Regions from separate parts of the Hylemonella sp. W303a genome, predicted to be linked through region 1. Evidence: riboswitches for the same ligand, from Rfam matches in the RefSeq annotation. Region 1 holds a riboswitch; the other holds the start of a gene.
What was found. A riboswitch is a leader RNA that binds a small molecule or an ion and turns the genes downstream of it on or off. The one in region 1 is predicted to bind thiamine pyrophosphate.
Positions count from the first base shown of each region.

Region 2: linked by a shared signal. The riboswitch ahead of thiC (phosphomethylpyrimidine synthase ThiC) and the one ahead of ACLBKS_RS05150 (purine-cytosine permease family protein) in region 1 are both predicted to bind thiamine pyrophosphate.

Region 1 covers NZ_JBKFDG010000002.1:315,058-323,252, reverse strand. The annotation lists gene ACLBKS_RS05160 (FAD-dependent oxidoreductase) at 1-387, opposite strand, end outside; gene thiD (bifunctional hydroxymethylpyrimidine kinase/phosphomethylpyrimidine kinase) at 482-1,318, opposite strand; gene ACLBKS_RS05150 (purine-cytosine permease family protein) at 1,324-2,598, opposite strand; TPP riboswitch at 2,659-2,767, opposite strand; gene ACLBKS_RS05145 (methyl-accepting chemotaxis protein) at 2,963-4,501, shown strand; gene ACLBKS_RS05140 (Lrp/AsnC family transcriptional regulator) at 4,498-4,983, opposite strand; gene aceE (pyruvate dehydrogenase (acetyl-transferring), homodimeric type) at 5,088-7,787, shown strand; gene ACLBKS_RS05130 (TfoX/Sxy family protein) at 7,854-8,195, opposite strand, start outside.
Region 2 covers NZ_JBKFDG010000001.1:26,468-34,662, forward strand. The annotation lists gene ACLBKS_RS00135 (MBL fold metallo-hydrolase) at 1-663, opposite strand, end outside; gene can (carbonate dehydratase) at 786-1,445, shown strand; TPP riboswitch at 1,536-1,638, shown strand; gene thiC (phosphomethylpyrimidine synthase ThiC) at 1,812-3,689, shown strand; gene ACLBKS_RS00150 (AraC family transcriptional regulator) at 3,662-4,708, opposite strand; gene ACLBKS_RS00155 (isovaleryl-CoA dehydrogenase) at 5,006-6,187, shown strand; gene ACLBKS_RS00160 (carboxyl transferase domain-containing protein) at 6,240-7,868, shown strand; gene ACLBKS_RS00165 (enoyl-CoA hydratase/isomerase family protein) at 7,912-8,195, shown strand, end outside.

The DNA of each region.
Region 1 (8,195 bases):
CTCGTTCGTGGTCCGCAGCAGTTGCGCGAAGCGCCGGGCTTCAGCCGCGTCCTGCCGGTGCCACAGGATGAGCGTGCCCTCCTGCTGGAAGAAAACGGGCCGACTCAGTTGGGCCAGCAACTCGGGCCAGCGGGTCAGCGCATAGCGTCCCATCTCGACGACATTGCGTTCGGTGATGGCCGACTCCGCGAGTGGCGCCAGCATGGCCGCCGCCACACGGGCGGCCGCGCCTGAGGCCACGCCTGCGGGGTCGGTGGCCGCGTCGGCGGGCGCGGCCTCGTGCACCGTCACGCGCCAGCCGCGGCGCGCGAGCTGCCAGGCCAGCAATCGGCCCATGAGGCCGGCGCCGAGCACCAGGGCCGAGGAAGAAGCGCGCGCTGTTGGCATGGTCTCTTTGCGTTTCTGTGTTGCTGGTTTTCTGCGTTTGTGGGTTGGTGCGGTGAAGCGAGAAGGCGTTGATCGGTCGGCGTTCGTCGCCCGTTCAGCCCAGCACCTGCATGACCACCGGCGCGTAACCGTGGTTCAGAGGACCATGGCCCGCGCCGCCGTTCAGACCGCCGGTGCGCACGTCCTTGCCCGCCTGGATGGCGCCCAGTATCCAGGTGCGGGCGTGCCGCACGGCATCTTGCAGCCCATGGCCGTGCGCGAGGTAGGACGCGATGGCCGACGACAGCGTGCAACCCGTGCCATGCACGTTGGTGCTAGCAATGCGCGCGGCCTTGAGGTGCAGCGGTGCGCCGTCGCACGTCAGCAGCAGGTCCACCACCTCGTCGCCGGGCAGATGGCCGCCCTTGAGCAGCACATTGTTGGCGCCCAAGGCCAGCAGTTCGCGCGCCGCGCCTTCCAGCGCCGGTACGCCATCGATCTTGTGGCCCAGCAGCAGTTCCGCCTCGTCCAGATTCGGGGTGATCACGGTGGCGAGCGGGAAGAGTTGCTCAACCAGCACGCTCACTGTCGCCTCAGCGATCAGCCGGTCGCCGCTGGTGGCCACCATCACCGGGTCCAGCACCACGCGTTCGATCCCGTAGTGGCGGATGGCCCAGGCCACGACTTCGACGATCTCGGGCGCGTGCAGCATGCCGATCTTGAGCGCGTCCACGCCGATGTCTTCGACCACCGCCTGAATCTGGGCCTTGAGGAACTCCGGTGGCACCGCGTGAATGCCGGTGACGCCCTGCGTGTTCTGCGCGGTCAGCGCGGTGATGGCCGTCATGCCATAGGCGCCCAGCGCCGAGATGGTCTTGAGGTCTGCCTGAATGCCTGCGCCGCCGCCGCTGTCCGAGCCAGCGATCGACAGCACGCGCGCATAGCGTTTCATGGTCGTCATGCCTTGCCGCGGCTGAGGTAGGCGAGCGCGAAGCTGAACGCCAGCGCGGGCAGGGCCGAGCCGGTCTGGAAGCCGACCACAGGCGTCAGCATCGGCGCGCCATGGTAGACCGCGATGCCAGAGAGCCAGATCAGCAGGGGCCCCACGTGCACGGCCCGCGCGCCTGCGAGCAACTGGACGGTGTTCGCGCCGAAGGCCAGGCGCCCCAGGATCACGCCGAACAGCGGGACGAAGACCGAGCTCAGCATCAACAGGAACGGCTCCAGCGCGTGCATGGGCAGCACCAGGGCGCAGGCCGTGCAGGCGGCGGTGATGATGAAACCCCAGAAACGGATGCTCTTGTTCGGCCGCAGGCTGTGGCTGGACACCGCGCCCGAATAGGCGTCGCCATAGGCGTTGTCCACCTCGTCGATCAGGATGAGCGAGAGCGCGATCAAGCCGCCTTGGGCCAGCAGCAGCGCGTTGACGAGGTTGGCGCTGGGCAGCGTCAGCACCACCAGCACGCCCAGGCCGTAGCACCACATGTTCGCCAACGCATACCCCAGCCAAGTGCCGCGCAGCGCCGATTTGCCGTCGCGCCCATGGCGCGCGTAGTCGGCCACCAGGGGCAGCCAGGAGATGGGCATGGCGATCACCAGGTCCAGCGCCGACAGCACACCCATGCCGCCTTCGCCCGGACGATTCCACAGGGCCGCCAAACCTTGCGCATTCGCCATCGACAGGAACTGCCAACTCAGCCACAGCAGCGAGAGCACCACCAGCGGCAGCGCGAAACGTGCGATCAGTTTGCGCACCAGGGTCACCATGGAGCCGCTGATCAGCAGGGCGACGATCGCGCCCCAGAACAGCGTAGCGATCCAGGGCGCCCAGCTGGCCGAGGCCCCGGTGATCGCCACGCTGGCGTCTCGCATCACCACCAGCTCAAAGCTGCCCCAACCGATCAGTTGAACGATGTTGAGCACGATGGGCAGCATGGCGAAGCGTCGGCCGTAGACCGCGTGCATCAGGCCCGCGCTGGCCAGACCGCTGTCCGCGCCCAGCTTGGCCACCGAGCCCAGCAGGAAGGCACCCAGGAGGGAACCCGCGACGATGGCGATCAGTGCCTCGCGCGTGCCCAGCGCGGGCATCAGGTAGGCGCCGACCTGCATGACCAGCAGGCCCACGCCCAGGCTGAACCAGAGCGAGGCGTGGTCTTGGAAGCCGAAGGCGCGGCGGTCGGCTGAAATGGGGGTGATGGCGTCGTTGACGCTCTTGTTCGATGCGAATGCCATGCGTTAATTCCGAAATAACGTAGGCAGGTGGGCTGGGCTCCAGCGTGCGGTGTCTTGAGAGGACAACTGGAGCGGCTTCCCTGCGCGAGGATTACCTCAATCAGGTTCAAAGGGACTTTCTCAGTCACCGCGTGTCTTGCGACGCGCGGCAACACCCCTAGCGGTTGCGCCCCACCACGATGAGCGGAGCGCGAGCGGGATTTTACGGCGCCTTGGTAACCCCCCGCCGGCTTGTTTTTTCGATTCTTGACGGCGGTCAGTCCCGCGCCGTCGGATTCCCGCCATTCATGCCTTGCGCCATGCCTTGCGGGCCCGCGGGGCATGGCCCACACTGCCCGCCACAACCGGACTCCAGGAGAGGGCGATGAAATTGAGCTTGAAGCTGGCCTTGTCGGCCCTGAGCGCGCTGGCCTGCGCGGGCTCGCTGGTGGTGGGCGCCGTTGGCTGGATCGCCGCCGAGCAAATGACCGACCAGCTCAACACCGCGACGTCCATGGGCGATGCGATGCAGAACGCGGCGCTGGCGGACATGATGCATGACGCCATCCGTTCCAGCGTTTTGCAGGGTCTCCTGGCGGCCCAGGCCCAGGACGCGGCTGGTTTGGCCGAGGCGGTCAAGGAACTGGACGAGAGCGCGGCCACCTTCAACCAGCACCTGACGGCCCTGCAAGCGATCGATCTGCCCCCGGAGATCCGCGCCAAGGTCACGGCCGTTCTCCCCCAGGCACGTGCCTATGCGGAGATGGGTGCCCGACTGCTGCGCCAGATGGGGACCGATCTCCCGGGAGCGCAGGCTGGCATGGAGAAATTCCACGACTCCTTTGAACTTCTGGAAAAGACACTGGCTGAACCCAGCGACATGCTGGAAGCCCATAACAAGGTCGTGCGCAGCGAAGGAGAGCAAGTGGCACGCCAGGCCCACCTCTGGGTGTTGGTGACCATGGTGTGCGCCGCCGTCGCGGTGTTGTTGCTCTGCGCTCGCATCATTCGCCGCGTGCTCGGCGGACTGGCCGTGGCGGGCCGACTGGCTGAAGCCGTGGCGCAAGGGGACCTGAGCCGCGAGGTGGACCCCGATCGCGGCTACACCGAAGTGCGCGTGTTGCTCACGCACCTGACGAACATGAACGAAAGCCTGCGCCGCTTGGTGCGCAGCGTGCAGCAGGCTGCCGAATCGGTCGCCTCGGCGGGGATTCAGATCGCTTCGGGCAACAACGACTTGTCCTCTCGCACCGAAACCCAGGCCAGTGCCTTGCAGCAGACTGCCTCGGCCATCCAAGAGATGACGGTCTCGGTGCGCGAAAACACGGCGCAGGTGATGCGGGCCAACGAGCAATCCACCCGCGCGCGCCAGGTGGCGGGGCAAGGTGGCGAAGCGGTGGGGGCTTCGGTGGAGACCATGCGGCGCATCGAGGACTCATCGCGCAAGATCGTGGACATCATCGCCGTCATCGACGGCATCGCCTTCCAGACCAACATCCTGGCGTTGAACGCGGCGGTGGAGGCCGCGCGCGCGGGCGAGCAGGGGCGGGGCTTCGCGGTCGTGGCCGGTGAAGTGCGCAGGCTGGCCCAGCGTTCCGCCACGGCGGCCAAGGAAATCAAGGAGCTGATTCTGGGCAGCGTGCAGGAGATCAGCGCTGGCGCGAGCCAGGTCGGTGGCGCGGGCGAGACCGTCAGCGAGGCGGCCGTGGCCATCGGGGACGTGGCCTCCCACATGCAGCAGATCGCCCATGCCATGGAGGAACAATCCCGTGGGGTGGCCCAAATCAGCGAGGCTGTTGCCCAGATCGACCAGGCCACGCAGAAGAACGCGGCGTTGGTGGAGGAATGTGCCGCCGCCGCGCAAAGCCTGCGCGATCAGGCGCAGAGCTTGGTGAGCAGCGTGGCGTCCTTCCGCTTGGCTTAGACCGGACGTTGCACGGCGTTGGTGGGCAGAGGCAGCGCCGTCTTGTAGCGCACCTGCTTGAGCGCGAAGCTGGAGCGGATCTTGTCGATGCCGCTGATGGGGCTGAGCTGTTCCAGGATGAATCTCTCCAGCGCGCCGATGTCGGGCAAGGCCACGCGGATGAGGTAGTCGGAATCCCCCGTCATCAGGTAACACTCCATCACCTCGTCGTGCTCGGCGATGCGGCGCTCGAAATCAGCCAGGTCCTCCTTGCTTTGCGATTTGAGGCTGATGGAGATGAAGACGTTCAAGCCCAAGCCCAACTTGTTGGCGCTGGCAATCGCCACGTAGCGCTCGATCACGCCGGAGGCTTCCAAGGCCTTGACCCGCGCAAGGCAGGGCGAGGGGCTCAGATGCACGCGCCGGGCCAGTTCCACGTTGGACAGTGCGCCGTCGCGTTGCAACTCGTCCAGAATCCGAAGATCGGTGGTATCGAGGTTCATTGGGCCGTTAATGATGATTATTGAAGCATTTTATGCTGCTGATGTAGATTGGGTAAGCACATTTCGGCAGCCAATTTTGCTCGTCTCTCCCTACATTCAAGGGCATGAACATGTCCGACACCGACCCGCAAGAAACCGCCGAATGGCATGACGCGTTTGCCGCGTTGATCGCTAGCCAGGGCGCCGAGCGCGCCCGTCATATCCTGAACAGCTTGGCCGAGCAGGCCCGCGCGCAGCGCATCGGCTGGCAGCCCGAGCTGGCCACGCCGTATGTGAACACCATTGCCGTGGACGTGCAGCCCCCGTTCCCGGGTGATCTGGCGATGGAGGAGCGCTTGGCCTCGCTGATCCGTTGGAACGCGCTGGCCATGGTGGTGCGTGCCAACCAAGCGTATGGCGAACTGGGTGGCCACATCGCGAGCTATGCGAGCGCGGCCGATTTGTTCGAGACGGGCTACAACCATTTCTTCCGGGCCCGTGGCGAGGCCTCGGCGCAGGCCTGCGACCCGGCGAGCCTGGGTGACCTCGTGTTTTTCCAGCCCCATAGCGCGCCGGGTGTGTACGCACGGGCCTACCTGGAAGGTCGTTTGACCGAAGACGATCTCGCCCACTATCGGCAAGAGCTGACCTCGCCGCTGGCGCGCACTGGCCAGGGCGCGCGCGGCCTCTGCAGTTACCCGCATCCGACATTGATGCCGGACTTCTGGCAGTTTCCCACCGGTTCCATGGGCATCGGCCCCATCAGCTCCATCTACCACGCACGCTTCATGCGCTACCTCACGCACCGCCGTCTGCTGGACTGCACGGGCCGCAAAGTCTGGGGCGTGTTTGGTGATGGCGAGATGGACGAACCCGAGAGCATGAGCGCGCTAACCCTCGCGGCTCGGGAAGGCCTGGACAACCTGGTGTGGGTCGTGAACTGCAATCTGCAGCGGCTGGACGGACCCGTGCGTGGCAATGGACGCATCATCGACGAGCTGGAAAAGCTGTTCGCGGGCGCGGGCTGGAACGTCATCAAGCTGCTGTGGGGCAGTGACTGGGATGGCTTGTTTGCGCGCGACACCACGGGCGCCCTGGCGCGTGCCTTCGCGAACACCGTGGACGGTCAGATGCAGACCTTCGCCGCCAAGGACGGCCGCTACAACCGCGACACCTTCTTCGGTCAGAGCCCAGAGCTGGCCCGCTTGGCCCAAGGCATGACGGACGAGCAGATCGACCGCCTCAAGCGCGGCGGGCACGACATCGTGAAGATCCACGCCGCCTACGCAGCCGCGGCGGCGCACCGGGGCCAGCCCACGGTCATCCTGGCGCACACCAAGAAAGGCTACGGCATGGGCAGCGCCGGCCAGGGCAAGATGACCACGCACAGCCACAAGAAGTTCGACGAGACCGATCTCATCGCTTTTCGCAACCGCTTCAGCCTGCCGCTGAGCGATGAGCAGGTCACCTCCCTTTGCTTCTACAAGCCCGCCGACGACAGCCCCGAGCTGCGGTACCTGCACGCGCAGCGCCAGCGACTGGGCGGCTACCTGCCTCGGCGCTTCAGCGACTGCGCCCCGGTGAACGTGCCATCGCTGGACAGCTACGCGCCCTGGGCGCTGCAGGCGGATGGCAAGGAGATGAGCACCACCATGGCTTTCGTGCGCATGCTGGGCAATCTGCTCAAGGACGGAGAACTGGGGCCGCGCGTGGTGCCCATTGTGGCGGACGAGGCCCGCACCTTTGGCATGGCCAATCTGTTCAAGCAGGTCGGCATCTACTCCAGCGTGGGGCAACGCTATGCGCCGGAGGACATCGGCTCGGTGCTCAGCTACCGCGAGGCGCAGGATGGCCAGATCCTGGAAGAAGGCATCAGCGAAGCCGGCGCCATCGCCAGCTGGACGGCTGCCGCCACCAGCTACAGCGTGCACGGCCTGGCCATGCTGCCCTTCTACATCTACTACAGCATGTTTGGCTTTCAGCGTGTCGGGGACGCGATCTGGGCCGCGGCGGACCAGCGGGCACGCGGCTTCCTGCTCGGGGCCACCTCGGGCCGCACCACGCTGGGCGGCGAAGGCCTGCAGCACCAGGACGGCAGCAGCCACCTGGTGGCGGCCACCATCCCCAACTGCAAGGCCTACGACCCGGCGTTCTCGGGTGAACTGGCCGTCATCCTCGACCACGGCATGCACGAGATGCTCGTGGACCAGAAAGACGTTTTCTATTACGTCACCCTGATGAACGAGAACTACGCGCAGCCGGATTTTCCAATGGGGTCGGCATCGGATGCCGTGCGTGGATGCTACAAATTCAGGAGCTACTCATGCGACGGCGACGGCGATGGCAACGATGCTGGCGATGCCGGAGACAAAACGCGTGCACGCGACCGGCCCAGGGCGACGTCAGCGGCCACGGCAAAACCGCAGGTCACGCTGATGGGTTCAGGCGCGATCCTGACCGAGGTCATCCAAGCCTCGCAACAGCTGGCGGAGCAAGGGTTCCACGTGGACGTGTACAGCGTCACGAGCTGGAGTGAATTGGCCCGCGACGGTCTGGCCTCTGTGTCCGAAGGCGCCACGCCTTTCGTGGCTGACCAACTGCGAGCGAGCCACGGCCCCATCATCGCCGCCACCGACTATGTGCGTGCCGTGCCGGAGAGCGTGCGGGCCTATCTGCCGATGGGTCGCAGCTACACCACCTTGGGCACTGACGGCTTTGGCCGCAGCGACACGCGAGCCGCCTTGCGTGAACACTTTGGTGTGGATGCGGCGAGCATCGTGCAAGCGGCCCGAAAGGCCTGCGCGATCGACCCACTGGGCGCCTGAAGCTGCTCGTTCCAGGGCAGCGTGCTTTCGGTCTGCGTGCCGATGCGAGAGCTGTGTGTCGACGGCTCAGCCGCCGTTCTGGTGCTGCTCCAGCGCGAGCAGCAGGCTAGTTCGGTGCTCTCGAGCCACGGTTTGCCACGGCAAGGACGACAACGCGCCTTCCAGCGCCCACAATAGGTTGAGCGTGGCCTGGGGCGTGTGCTGCTTCACCCTGGCATAGGCCGCGACAGAGCCCAGGCTGCGCAGATCGGCGAGGGACGTGATGCCCGCCGCGATCAGCGCTTGCGCTGATTTCGGGCCCAAGTTGAGTTGCGCTGCAAGCTCTGTCGCGACCGAGTCGGCAACCGAGTCGGCAACCGAATCGGCAAGCGAGGGCGCAGACTTGCGCGCGGGAGTCGAGCGGCGCTT
Region 2 (8,195 bases), on a different contig from region 1:
CCCCTGCGCCTCGTTGTACAGCGCGATGTGCTCGGGCGAATGCCCATGTCCGCTGATGCAGCGCCATGCGTGCGCCCCAATGCGCACCAGGTCACCGTCCATCAGGCGCACGAACTGCGTGGGCACGGCAGGCACCAGGCTGGGGTAATACAAGGCGCGTTCGCGCACTTTGTCCATGGACTCCGGGTCGCGCAACCCGTGGGCGGCGAAGAACACGGCCGCGCCCTCGCCACCGAAACCATTGCTGCCGGCGGAGCCAATGCGCGCCAGGTAATAGTCCGTCGCGCTCATCCACAGCCGACAAGGCCGCTCGGGGGTGCTCCAGCGCGCGCACAACCAGTGCGCCAGGCCCACGTGGTCGGGGTGCATGTGGGTCACGATCACGCGCAGGATGGGCAAGCCTTCCAACGCGTTGGCGAAGATCTGCTCCCACAGGGCCTTGGACTCGTCTCGGCTGACGCAGCAGTCCACCACCGTCCAACCTTGCAGCAGGCCGTTGGGGCCTTCCATCTCGTCGCGCAGCAGCCAGAGGTTGATGTGGTCCAGTGCGAAGGGAAGCGACATCCGTATCCAGCGCACGCCCGGCGCGACCTCCAGAGCGCCGCCAGCCACGGGCAAGGTGTCTCCCAGCGGGTAATGCAGTTCGCGTTCGAATTCGTTCATGCGCAGCCTGAGTGTCCAAGGAGCGGGCCATTGTATGCAGCAGGTGCGTTTCCCGCTCTGTGGTCGAGATGCGATGCGATGGCCCGGCCGTCAGTGCAAGGGACATCAGGGACAATGCGCGGATGAGCAAAACCCCCGCCGATCTATTCGCCCACAACCGCGCCTGGGCCGCGCAAATGGAGCGCGAGCGTCCTGGTTTCTTCAGCGGCCTGCGCGCGCAGCAGCAGCCCAAGTACATGTGGATCGGCTGTTCCGACAGCCGCGTGCCCGCCAACCAGATCACGGGCTTGGAGCCCGGTGAAGTTTTCGTGCACCGCAACGTGGCCAACATCGTCGTGCCGTCCGACCTCAACGTGCTGTCCACCGTGCAGTTCGCCGTGGAGCGCCTCAAGGTCGAGCACATCATGGTCGTGGGGCACTACGGCTGCAGCGGTGTGCAGGCCGCGCTGGAAGGCGCGCGCATCGGTCTGGCCGACAACTGGCTGCGCCACATCATGGACGTGCGTGACCGCCACCGCGCCCTGCTCGACAGCCTGCCCGAGAAGTTCCGCCATGACGCCTTGGTGGAACTCAACGCCATCGAACAGGTGGTGAACGTGGCCCAGACCACCGTCATGCTCGATGCCTGGTCCCGCGGCCAGAAGGTCACCCTGCATGGCTGGGTCTTTGGCTTGCACGACGGCCTGCTCCAGGACCTCAAGATCAACGTGGACAGCACCGAGGCCCTGGAAGACACCTACCGCCAGGCCCTGGCGGCGGTGGCGGTGATGCCGCGCGGCTGAGAACGGAATTCACCCTGGATGCCAGGGCGCGGCACGTGCGCAGGCGTGTTCAGCATGCCGTTTCTCATCGGCACCAAGTTCCTGTACAGTCCCCGCTGCCCGGGGTGCAGGCCTGACCTGCTGAGACGGTGATCCGAACCCGCGAACTTGATCCGGTTTGTACCGGCGTAAGAAGAGCCTGACCAGCAGCCTGTGTTTTCGCACGCTCGCGTTGTTTCTCCCAGCGAGCATTCGTAGCCTCCGCTGCCTGTCTGTCCCGCCTTGCTGGCCTGGGGAACTCCCCCTCCATCCACGGTTCGCGTTCGATGAACCATCGCGCAGATCGTCCGCTCCGAGCAATTCCTCAACTTGCACGGAGACTGACTGATGAACGCACCGGATCGCCTCGACCAATTCCTCAACCTCACGCGCACGCCGTTACCGGCTTCGCGCAAGACCTGGCTGACGGGCTCGCGGCCCGACTTGCGCGTGCCCCTGCGCGAAATCGCGCTGAGCAATGGCGAGCGCGTCACGGTCTACGACACCTCGGGGCCCTACACGGACCCGCAAGCCGCCATCGACGTGCGCAAGGGCCTGCCCGCGCTGCGCGAGCGCTGGATCGCCGAGCGGGGTGACACCGAAACCTACACCGGCCGCGCGCCCTACGCGCTGGACGATGGGCTCAAGCGCGGCGAGACCGACGCCCTGGCCGCGCTGCGTGCCGAGGCCGCGGGTTTGCAGCGCGCGCCCCGGCGAGCAAAGCTCGGCGTCAACGTGACACAGATGCATTACGCCCGCCGCGGCATCGTGACGCCCGAGATGGAGTTCGTCGCCTTGCGCGAGAACCAGCGCCTCGAATGGACCCGTGCCTACATGGCCGACGCCACGCGCGAACAGCGCCTGGCGGGCCACAGCTTCGGCGCCAGCATTCCGCAGGTGGTCACGCCCGAGTTCGTGCGCGACGAGGTGGCGCGCGGGCGAGCCATCATCCCAGCCAACATCAACCACCCCGAGCTGGAACCCATGGCCATCGGGCGCAACTTCCTGGTCAAGGTCAACGCCAACATCGGCAATTCGGCCGTCACATCGACCATCGAGGAGGAGGTGGAAAAGCTCGTGTGGGCCACGCGCTGGGGCGCGGACACGGTGATGGACCTGTCCACAGGCCAATACATCCACACCACCCGCGACTGGATTGTGCGCAACTCGCCCGTGCCCATCGGCACCGTGCCCATCTACCAGGCGCTGGAGAAGGTGGGCGGCGTGGCCGAGGACCTGACCTGGGACATCTTCCGCGACACGTTGATCGAGCAGGCCGAGCAAGGTGTGGACTACTTCACCATCCATGCGGGCGTGCGCCTGCCCTTCATCCACCTCACGGCCAACCGCGTGACGGGCATCGTCTCGCGCGGTGGCTCCATCATGGCCAAGTGGTGCATCGCGCACCACCAGGAGAGCTTCCTCTACACGCGCTTCGAGGAGATCTGCGAGATCATGAAGGCCTACGACGTGAGCTTCTCGCTCGGTGACGGCCTGCGCCCTGGCAGCGGCGCCGACGCCAACGACGAAGCGCAGTTCGCCGAGTTGCGCACCTTGGGCGAGCTGACGCAGATTGCCTGGAAGCACGAGGTTCAGACCATGATCGAAGGCCCTGGCCACGTGCCTATGCACATGATCCAGGCCAATATGACCGAGCAGCTGAAGCACTGTGGCGAAGCGCCGTTCTACACGCTGGGGCCGTTGACGACGGACATCGCACCCGGCTACGACCACATCACCAGCGGCATCGGCGCAGCCATGATCGGCTGGTTCGGCACGGCCATGCTCTGCTACGTCACACCCAAGGAACACCTGGGTCTGCCCGACCGCGAGGACGTGAAGACCGGCCTCATCACCTACAAGATCGCAGCGCATGCGGCGGACGTGGCCAAGGGCCACCCGGGGGCGCGGGCGCGAGACGACGCGCTGTCCAAGGCGCGCTTTGAGTTCCGCTGGATGGACCAGTTCAACCTCTCGCTGGACCCGGACACCGCGCAGAAATTCCATGACGAGACCTTGCCCAAGGACGCGGCCAAGGTGGCGCATTTCTGCTCCATGTGCGGACCGAAGTTCTGTTCCATGAAGATCACGCAGGAGGTGCGTGAGTTCGCCCAGACGCAGGGCGTGAGCGAGTCTCAGGCATTTGACGCGGGCATGGCGCAGAAGTCGGCCGAGTTCCGCCGCCAGGGTGCCGAGATCTACATCCCCGTGGCTCGCGCGGACTGATCCGCCTGCGGGCTCGCCCGCGCCTGCCGCCGGAATTCCGAAGGGCTTTGCCCTGTCCAGGCGCGGAAGGCGCGGGCGAAGCTCTTCTCGTTGCGAAAACCCGCGTCCTGGGCGATTTGCTTGATTGAGCGGTGGCTGCGCCGCAGCAGTTCCACGGCCCGGCCGCGCCGCGCCTCGTCCTTCAGCGCCTGCAGTGTCAGCCCTTCGGCCTGCAACTGCCGGTGCAGGCTGCGGGCAGAGATGTGCAGCTGCGCCGCCAGCGTCTGTGCGGTGCAGCCGGGGCCGGGCGCGCGCAAGGCCTCGCGCACCTGCTGCCCGAGCAGGCGGTCGCGCCGGTAGGGACGCACCGTCAACGGCAGGGCGCGTTGCAGCATGGCGCGCAGCGCGGCCTCGTCGCGCCGCAGGGGCAGGGCCAGGTAGCTGGCGTCGAAGGACAGGCCGGCCTGTTGCACCGGCGCCTGCGGCGTGTCGAAACGCGCGGGGCCGGGGAACATCAGTGCATAAGCGTCGGCATGTGCGGGCGCGGCATAGGGGAAACATACCGAGCGCAGGGCCAGGCCCGAGTCGATGGCCCAGCTCGCGAATCCGAGCAGAAAGCGCAGGGTGGACACCAGGCAGAACTCGCGCAGGGCCGGGGCGGGAAAGACGCCGGGCCGGCGCTCCTCGATCCACACCGAGGCCAGACCTTGCGTCACTTCCAGGCGCAGCACGATGTCGTCCACCAGCAGGCGGTGGTGGCGGCACCAGCGTTTGAGCGCCACGCCCAGGTCGGGCGCCGTGATGGACGCGCGGCACAACAGGCCGTGGCTGCCCCAGGGCAGCTTGCGGCTGAACCAGCCCAGGGCCTCGTCGTCCAGCTCCTGCATGGCGTGCGCGTTGAGCGCTTCGAACTGCGCGGCGTTGACTCGGGCATCCGGGCGTGCCAGTTCCGATGGCGTGATTTGTGCCGCCTGCAGGGCGTGCGACGGGTCCATGCCCTGGTCACCGTAGGCCTGCACGATGGCCCGCACAAAGGCCATGGGCGTGGCGGCTCGCCCGGCCTTGCCTCTCCTGGCGGATCGGGATGTGGCGGTGGCGCTGGAGGCGGTGCGCGGCATCGTGTATGGGGACCCGACTGGATGGCCGGGATGCGGATCGGTCGGTCGGCTGGGGCTTACCCTGGGTTCGGTACTGTGGCGTGATTTGCAACCATTCTGGCACCAAATGCGCCGCCATAGCGCCTAAGCTGCGGAGCCAGAAACTCGCTTCCAGGCCGCAGGCCTGGGGTCGGAACGGACAAAAAAGAGCAAAGGCCGTCAGGCCCAGGAGACAAGCGCATGCCCGCACGCCCCTTGCCCGGCCTGGATTTCGGCCTGGGCGACACCTTGAACCAACTGCGCCAGGCCGTGGCCGACTTCTGCGCCGACCAGATCGCCCCGCGCGCCGCAGCCATCGACCGGGACAACCATTTCCCGCGCGAGCTCTGGGCTCGGCTGGGCAGCATGGGGCTGCACGGCATGACGGTGGCCGAGGAATACGGCGGGGTCGACCTGGGCTACTTGGCCCACATCATCGCCATGGAGGAAGTCTCGCGCGCCTCGGCCTCGGTGGGTTTGTCCTACGGCGCGCATTCCAACCTCTGCGTCAACCAGATCCACCGCAACGGCAGCGAGGCGCAGAAGAGGAAGTACCTGCCCAAGCTGATCAGCGGCGAGCATGTCGGTGCGCTGGCCATGAGCGAACCCAACGCGGGCAGTGACGTCGTGAGCATGAAGCTCAAGGCCGAGCCCAAGAACGGCTACTACCTGCTCAGCGGCGGCAAGATGTGGATCACCAATGGCGGGGACGCCGACGTGCTGGTCGTTTACGCGAAAAACGAACCCGAGCTCGGCGCCCGCGGCATGACCGCTTTCATCGTCGAGAAAGGCTGGCCGGGCTTCACGCACGGCGCCAAGCTGGACAAGCTGGGCATGCGCGGCAGCAATACCTACCCGCTCTTTTTCGACCGCTGCGAAGTGCCCGAAGCCAATGTGCTGGGCGGGGTGGGCAAGGGCGCCAAGGTGCTGATGAGCGGGCTGGACTATGAACGCGCCGTCCTCAGCGGCGGGCCATTGGGCATCATGGCTGCCTGCATGGACGCGGTGCTGCCCTATGTGCACGAGCGCCAGCAGTTCGGCCAGAGCATCGGCGAGTTCCAGCTGATGCAGGGCAAGCTGGCCGACATGTACAGCACCTGGCAGGCCTGCCGCGCCTACGTCTACGCCGTGGGCCGCGCCTGCGACGGGGCCGCGCATGCGCGCACCCTGCGCAAGGACGCGGCGGGAGCCATCCTCTACGCCGCCGAGAAAGCGACGTGGATGGCGGGCGAGGCCATCCAGGCGCTCGGTGGCGTGGGCTACACCCGTGACTTCCCGGTCGAGCGCCTGTGGCGTGACGCCAAGCTCTACGAGATCGGCGCGGGCACGTCGGAGATTCGCCGCATGCTGATTGGCCGCGAGCTGTACGCCGAGACGGCCTGAGCCTCACGCGGACGAAGATCACACGTCACACGCCTCGAACCCACGGGCCGCCATGAGCCAGCTGATTTCCCAACTCAATCCGCGCTCGGAAGCCTTCCAGGCCAACGCTGCGGCGATGCGTGCTCTGGTGGATGACCTGCGCGCGCAGTTCGCCCGCGTGGAACAGGGCGGCGGTGAAACCGCCCGCGCGAAACATGTCGCGCGTGGCAAGCTGCTACCGCGCGAGCGCGTGCAGCAATTGCTGGACCCCGGCTCGCCCTTCCTGGAAATCGCTCCGCTGGCCGCGCATGCGATGTACGGCGACGAAGCACCCGGCGCGGGCCTGATCGCGGGCATCGGCCGCGTGAGCGGGGTGGACTGCATGATCGTCTGCAACGACGCCACGGTGAAGGGCGGCACCTATTACCCCATGACGGTCAAGAAGCACCTGCGTGCGCAGGAGATCGCGCAAGCCAACCGGCTGCCCTGCATCTACCTGGTTGACTCGGGCGGGGCCAACCTGCCGAACCAGGACGAGGTGTTCCCTGATCGCGACCACTTCGGGCGCATCTTCTACAACCAGGCGAACATGAGCGCGAAAGGCATCGCGCAGATCGCCGTGGTCATGGGCAGCTGCACCGCGGGCGGCGCCTATGTGCCGGCCATGAGCGACGAGTCCATCATCGTGCAGGGTCAGGGCACCATCTTCCTGGGGGGGCCGCCGCTGGTGAAGGCCGCCACGGGAGAGGTGGTGAGTGCCGAAGACCTGGGCGGCGGCGATGTGCACACGCGGCTGTCGGGCGTGGCCGATCATCTGGCCCGTGACGACCTGCACGCCTTGGTCTTGGCCCGGCGGGCGGTGGCGAACCTGAACGTCCCGCGCGAGGCCCCATCAACCGGTGCGGACCTCGCGCCCAGGCCCCCTGTCTATGCCGCCGAAGAGCTGCACGGCATCATTCCCATGGACGCCTCGGGCCAGCAGAGTCGCAAACCTTTCGACGTGCGCGAAGTCATCGCCCGCATCGTCGATGGCTCAGAGTTCCACGAGTTCAAGGCCCGTTTCGGCGCCACCCTGGTCTGTGGCTTCGCCCACATCGAGGGCATGCCGGTGGGCATCGTGGCGAACAACGGCATCCTGTTCAGCGAAAGCGCGCAGAAAGGCGCGCACTTCATCGAGCTCTGCGGCCAACGCAAGGTGCCCTTGGTCTTCCTGCAGAACATCACCGGTTTCATGGTGGGCCGTAAATACGAGAACGAGGGCATCGCCCGCCACGGCGCCAAGATGGTGACGGCGGTGGCCACGGTCAACGTGCCCAAGTTCACCGTCATCATCGGCGGCAGTTTTGGCGCGGGCAATTACGGCATGTGCGGGCGAGCTTTCTCGCCGCGTTTCCTCTGGATGTGGCCCAACGCGCGCATCGGCGTCATGGGCGGTGAACAGGCCGCCAGCGTGCTGGCCACCGTCAAGCGCGATGGCATCGAAGCCAAGGGCGGGGTGTGGAGTGCCGAAGAAGAGGCCGCCTTCAAGGCACCCATCCAGGCGCAGTACGAACAGCAGGGCCACCCGTACTACGCGACGGCGCGGCTCTGGGACGACGGCATCATCGACCCTGCCGACACGCGCCGCGTGCTGGCCCTGGGCCTGGCGGCGGCGCGGCATGCGCCGGTGCCCGAACCGAAGTTCGGTGTGTTCCGCATGTGAGCGGGCCCATGCGACCCAGAAGGCACTTCAGGAGGCAAGGCGCATGAAAGACTTCACGACGCTGGAGGTGGACCTGCAAGGCCCCGTCGCTCGCATCTGGCTCAAGCAACCGGAGACGCGCAACGCCTTTGACGACGCGATCATCACCGGGCTGACGCGCGCCTTCACCCTCGCCAGCGAGGCGCGCGAGGTGCGCGTCGTGGTGCTGGGCGCGCATGGCCCGGCCTTCTGCGCGGGCGCCAACCTGCGCTGGATGCAGCGCATGGCGGGCTACACGCGCGAGGACAACCTGGCCGACGCCGCCCGCTTGGCGGACATGCTGCGCAC